One region of the Mesorhizobium sp. RIZ17 genome, then DNA from elsewhere that is predicted to be linked to it. Evidence: predicted binding sites of a transcription regulator. Region 1 holds the regulator's gene; the other holds the start of a gene.
What was found. The regulator HrcA, encoded in region 1, represses chaperone genes, less so after heat shock. The targets are predictions, from matches to a motif close to GTTAGCACTCNCNNNNNGNGAGTGCTAAC.
Positions count from the first base shown of each region.

Region 2: groES (co-chaperone GroES) is a predicted target of HrcA. The motif match lies at 1,265-1,293, and genes of this name have one in related genera.

Region 1 covers NZ_CP147861.1:1,831,605-1,834,838, reverse strand. The annotation lists gene WDX12_RS09110 (PQQ-dependent sugar dehydrogenase) at 1-420, opposite strand, end outside; gene WDX12_RS09105 (hypothetical protein) at 739-954, opposite strand; gene hrcA (heat-inducible transcriptional repressor HrcA) at 1,026-2,123, opposite strand; gene rph (ribonuclease PH) at 2,342-3,058, shown strand.
Region 2 covers NZ_CP147861.1:4,990,171-4,993,404, forward strand. The annotation lists gene groL (chaperonin GroEL) at 1-840, opposite strand, end outside; gene groES (co-chaperone GroES) at 904-1,200, opposite strand; gene WDX12_RS24270 (class I SAM-dependent methyltransferase) at 1,430-2,314, opposite strand; gene WDX12_RS24275 (hypothetical protein) at 2,304-3,155, shown strand.

The DNA.
Region 1 (3,234 bases):
CCGGGTCAGTCCTTTGGCGAAGGTCGACGTCTCGGCGGGCTTGGCGCTGCCTTCGGCCAGGCGATAGACGCGGACCTGGTTCGCCCGGCTGTCGGCCACGAAGAGGTCGCCATTCGGCGCCACGCGCACGACGCGGGGACTGTCGATGCCGGAAGCGACCAGCTCGGCCGAGAAGCCCGGCGGAAGTCTCGGCTTGGCGCCTTCGGGGCGATCGATGACGTCGCCGCCGTTCGTGGCGGACTCCGTCACATAGGGTTTCTGCAGGTCCTGAGGCTTCAGCAGCCGGCGCACGCCCGGACGGTCGGCCTTCCAGTCGCCGAAGGCCTTTTCACCGCTGAGCAAGGGTTGATCGGCCTGCTGCGCGAAGGCGCCGGTGGCAAGGACCAGCGCGAGGCCCGCAAGGCCGGCGATCCGCATCATGCTGTTCTCCGTCTTCTTGCACCTGCCCGCCGTCGTCATTCCAGGGCGAAGCAGGAGCGAAGCTCCGTCGCGGAGACCCTGGAATCCATGCCGTTACCTTGCCCGAAGAGCGAAGCGGAGCGGAATTCTGCACCGTTGCAACGCTTGGAAGTCACGGCATGGATCCTATGGTCTGCGCCGCGTCGCTTTCGCTCCTTGCTCCGCCATAGGATGACGAAGCTAAAAGCGTCTCAGCCAAGGCAACACCGCCCGACCCGTCAATTTCCGTGTCAGGAAACTAGGATCGACGGGTGTTCTGAAAAGAGGGGCGAACGGATTTCATGGCGCCTCGCGATCCGTCACCTCTTCGCCATCCAGGTCGTCGTCGAGCCGCTTTTCCAGCTCGACGAGGTCGGCCGGCAAGGGCAGGCCCATGGCGCGCAGCTCCCGCAATTTCTCGCGCAACTGTTCCTGGATCTCGTGCTCGTCCTCGGGCTGATTGACCATCTCCTCGAGCAGCAGGCTGATCTGGGCCTTGAGCGATTCCAGCGCCATGTTTTTCTCCTTTGCGCCCTCAGCTGCGTTGAGATTCAGGTCAGGCCGGCCTCACCTGGATATCGATACACCTAGCGCAGCATGCGCGAAATCAGCTGTGCCGTATAGTCGACCATCGGCACGATGCGGGCGTAGTTCAGCCTGGTCGGGCCGATGACGCCAAGCGCGCCGACGACGCGGGCGTCCTTGTCGCGATAGGGGGCGACGACCAGCGACGAGCCGGACAGCGAAAACAGCTTGTTCTCCGAGCCGATGAAGATGCGCACGCCCGGCCCTTCCTCGGCGAGGTCGAGCAGCTGCAGCAATCCGTCCTGGGTTTCCAGGTCCTCGAACAGATGGCGAAGCAATTCGATGTCCGCCTGGGCGGTGACGTTTTCCAGGAGGTTGGCGCGGCCGCGCACGATGAGGCGCGCCGGCAGCCCGCTTTCGGCGCCGGCCCAGACCGCGAGGCCCTTCTCGACCAGATCCTGCGACAGCGTGTCGAGGGCCGCCCTGGTCTCGTCCTTGATGCGGGCGATTTCCGCCCGCGCCTCGGCCAGCGTTCGGCCGCGGATATGGGCGTTGAGGAAATTCGAGGCCTCGTGCAGCTGCGACACGGTGGTGCCGGCCGGCAGGTCGACGACGCGGTTCTCGACATCGCCGTTCTGCGACACCAGCACGGCGAGCGCCTTGGTGGGCTCGAGCTGGATGAATTCGATGTGCTTCAGCGCCACCTCGTTCTTGGAGGCGAGCACGAGGCCGGCGCCGCGCGACATGCCGGACAGCATCTGGCTGGCCTCGGTCAGCATATGCTCCAGCGTCGCGCCCGAGCCGGAGGCGCGCACCTGCGCCTCGATGACGCGGCGCTCCTCGTCGGAAAGGTCGCCGAGCTCCATGAAGGCGTCGACGAAGAAGCGCAGGCCGGTCTGAGTCGGCAGCCGCCCGGCGGAAACATGGGGCGCGTAGATCAGGCCGAGATGCTCGAGGTCGCTCATCACGTTGCGGATGGTGGCGGGCGACAGCGAGGAGGGCAGGATGCGCGACAGGCTGCGCGAGCCGACCGGCTCGCCGTCGCGCAGATAGGAATCGACAATCCGCCGGAAAATATCGCGCGAGCGCATGTCGAGTGACTGAAGGACCGGCGACTGAAACCCGGGACTCTGGGACGTCGGATCGACTGGTTTGTTCATACCGGCGAGAAACCTCCTGTTGAAAGATATAGACTTAAGCCACACCGGCGCAACCCGGTGCCGCGCTGCGGTCACAGTGCCGCGTTGCGGTCACGGTGCTGCGTTTGGGGTCAACCGGCCCGTTTTCCTTTGCGACCCCATTTTCCTTTGCGACTTGCGTCGCATGCGTCTACAAGCCGGCCACGATTCCGAAATAAGAAGAAAGACAAGAGGCCTCGATGCGTCCTTCCAAACGCCAAGCCGACGAAATGCGCGCCATCTCCTTCGAGCGCGGCGTCTCCAAGCACGCCGAAGGCTCGTGCCTGGTGAAGTTCGGCGACACGCATGTGCTGTGCACGGCGAGCCTGGAGGAAAAGGTGCCGGCCTGGATGCGCAATTCCGGCAAGGGATGGGTGACGGCCGAATACGGCATGCTGCCGCGCTCGACCGGCGAACGCATGCGGCGCGAGGCCTCCGCCGGCAAGCAGGGCGGCCGCACGCTGGAGATCCAGCGGCTGATCGGCCGCTCGCTGCGCGCCGTGGTCGACCTGCAGGCGCTGGGCGAGCAGCAGATCACCGTCGACTGCGACGTCATCCAGGCCGATGGCGGCACCCGCACGGCCTCGATCACCGGCGGCTGGGTGGCGCTCTACGATTGCCTGCGCTGGATGGAAGCGCGCCAGATGGTGAGCGTCGCCAAGGTGCTGAAGGACCATGTCGCGGCGATTTCCTGCGGCATCCATGACGGCCAGCCGGTCATCGATCTCGATTACGTTGAGGATTCCTCGGCCGGCACCGACGCCAATTTCGTCATGACCGGCAAGGGCGGCATCGTCGAGATCCAGGGCACCGCCGAGGGCGAGCCCTTCTCCGAGGAGCAGTTCGCGGCGCTGATGGGCCTGGCGAAGAAGGGTATTTCGCGGCTGGTGAGCCTGCAGCAGATGGCGGTGGCGTAGGTTTTCGGATGCCGAGCCTGGGCCCCCCTCTCTGGCCTGCCGGCCATCTCCCCCTCAAGGGGGGAGATTGGATGTCACGACGGCCTTCGCCAATCGCCAATGTTGCAGGAGAGGTGCCGGCGCGGCCGCAGCTAATCTCCCCCCTTGAGGGGGAGATGCCCGGCAGGGCAGAGAGG
Region 2 (3,234 bases), 3.2 Mb from region 1:
GCCCGGAGCCTTGACGGCGGCGATCTTCAGGCCACCGCGCAGCTTGTTGACGACCAGCGTGGCGAGGGCCTCGCCTTCGACGTCTTCCGAGATGATGAGCAGCGGCTTCGAGGTCTGAACGACGGCTTCCAGGACCGGCAGCATGGCCTGCAGGTTGGAGAGCTTCTTCTCGTGCAGCAGGATGTAGGCGTCCTCCAGATCGGCGACCATCTTGTCGGCGTTGGTGACGAAGTAGGGCGAGAGGTAGCCGCGGTCGAACTGCATGCCTTCGACGACTTCCAGCTCGGTCTCCGCGGTCTTGGCTTCCTCGACGGTGATGACGCCCTCGTTGCCGACCTTCTGCATCGCTTCCGCGATCATCTTGCCGACCGACTCGTCGCCATTGGCCGAGATCGTGCCGACCTGGGCGACTTCCTCGGAGGTCTTGATCTTCTTGGCGGCCTTGCCGAGAGCGACGACGACTTCGGCGACGGCGAGATCGATGCCGCGCTTGAGGTCCATCGGGTTCATGCCGGCGGCAACGGCCTTGTTGCCTTCCTGCACGATCGCCTGGGCGAGAACGGTCGCGGTGGTCGTGCCGTCGCCGGCGATGTCGTTGGTCTTCGAAGCGACTTCGCGGACCATCTGCGCGCCCATGTTCTCGAACTTGTCCTCAAGCTCGATCTCCTTGGCGACGGTGACGCCGTCCTTGGTGATGCGCGGGGCGCCGAACGACTTGTCGATGACGACGTTGCGGCCCTTGGGGCCGAGCGTGACCTTCACCGCGTCGGCGAGGATGTTGACGCCGCGCAGCATGCGCTCACGAGCATCGCGGGAGAATTTTACGTCTTTTGCAGCCATTGTTTAGCTCCTGACAGGGACTCGGGAAGAGCCCGAAAATTCAGTTGATGGAGAGGCCGATGATCAGCCGATGATGCCCATGATGTCGGATTCCTTCATGATCAGAAGGTCTTCGCCATTGAGCTTGACTTCAGTGCCCGACCACTTGCCGAACAGGATGCGGTCGCCGGCCTTGACGTCCAGCGGCACGAGCTTGCCGTTTTCGTCGCGAGCGCCGGAGCCGACGGCGATGATCTCGCCTTCCTGCGGCTTCTCCTTCGCCGTATCCGGGATGATGATCCCGCCGGCGGTCTTGGATTCGGATTCAACCCGGCGAACGACCACGCGGTCATGAAGCGGGCGGAACTTGGACTTTGCCATGTTTTCTTCCTCGAATGAGAACGGTGAGAACTGTTCCTCCATCCGGCGAGGCCGCCGGACATCGGTTAGCACTCACTAAAGGCGAGTGCTAACGTGGCGCTGAGATAGGCTGGCGTCTTGCCGGAGTCAAGGCGCGCGCTAGAGGCAAGCGGCGCGAAATTTTTCGCGCGTGGAACGCCAGCCCGAAAAGCGACGGGTGTCGCGAGGCGCCGACGAGCAATCTCATCCGTTAGTCCCGGCGCTTCGGCGACCGCAGCGCCAGCAACGGGCAGCGTTCGGCGAGCCCGTATGTGCCGGTCGAGGCAATGCCGACATCGCTGAAATACGCCTCGGCCTCTTGGACAAGAGCCGCCACCGGCGCGAAACTGTAGATGGCCGGCGAGTTCCGGTAGACGTCGATGGTTCCGATGACGGGCAGTTCCCAGCCGGTTCGAGCCGAGAGCTCCTCACGGTCAGGAAACATCCTGTCGAATTGTTCGAGGATTCTCCTCACCGGCATGATGTAGTCGGGCGCGGCGCCGATTGCGGTCATCGCCACGCGCCATTTGAGCTCGTGGAAGGTCGCGACGCCGCCGCTCAGCGCCAGGGCGCGGACATCCTTCGCGTCGTCCGGGATTTCGGGGCAAGCATAAAGCCTGATGCCGGCGCGCCCGTCGTCTTTCAGCGCACGCGCGATCGACGCAAACAGTGCACGCCTGAACTCGGCGGCGCCGATGACCGAGAGACATCCATCGCCGATCAGCGCATCGACGCTTCCGCCGGGAAATGGCAGGTCGAACCAATCGCCTTGCACCGCCTTGCGCGTATCGGTATCGCCTGGCCAGATGCCGGCGATCATGTCGGCGGACTCGTCGACCGCCGTCATCCTGGCGCCAAGCCCGGCGAGCTCGGGCGTCACGCCGAACATCACGACATGCGACCGGGCGAGCTCGAGCTCACGGTCGTAGGTTTCGACCACCTCCGCCGGCGGCCGCAGAGGTGAGCCGAGCAGCTGCCAATGTTGACGAATTGCATTCCAATGCTCCGTCATGCAAATCCCACCCCGGCAACGCGTTGTATTCGACCGAATAATCGACGACGCTTGATAAGCCAAGGGGGCGGGCATGGCGCGCATCGCGGTGATCACGCATGAGTTTGACGGGTTTGAACGACGTCGCGGGCCGTTGTTGCGCCGCGACAGCCCATACATGCTCTTCGATCTGCTGGAGGAGTTGAAGCGCCGGGGGCATTCCGTGCGCGTTCTTACGGGCACTTCGGCCAAGCCGGAGGCGGATATCGCGGTACTGCATGTCGACGCGACTGTTACGCCACCTGAATATGTCGAATACGCGCGCGCCTTTCCCTTCTGCCTCAACATCGCCGCCCCCGACATCTCGAAGCGACGCGTCAGCGGCGCGGTGATCGATAGGGACCACGGCTGGCGAGGCCCTGTCATCGTCAAGAGCAGCCTCAACAATCTGGGTACGCGAGAACAGACGCTCAACCGGAGATCGCGGCGCGCCGGCAGGCCGGAGCCATTTCCCGATGCCAAGCTGCTTGATCGCTACAGCATCCACAGCTCGCTTGCGGATGTTCCGCCGGCGGTGTTCGATCGCAAGGACCTCGTGGTGGAGAAGTTCGTTCCCGAGCCCGAGCCGGACGGCTTTGGCGCCCGCTTCTGGCTGTTTTGCGGAGAACACGAGCGCTGTACCCGGCATGTCTCGCCACAAAACCTGGTCAAAGGCGACGATACGATCCGACGAGAGCCGGTTCCGGTTCCCGACGAGCTTCGCGCGCTGCGGCGCGAGCTCGGCTTCGACTACGGCAAATTCGATTTCGTCATGCATGAAGGCAAGGCCTTTCTGCTTGACGCCAACAAGACGCCCGGCCGCGTCCGCAACCTGTCCGCCTTCCTCGCCGCCGGCAATGCCAATCTTGCCGACGGGTTCGAGGGGCTGATCCGCCAACACACCTAAAGCATGTCTCCCGAAAGTGGGCCCGGTTTCGGGACAAAGACATGCTTAAAATCAAAAACTTAAAGCAGGTCGCGTGAAT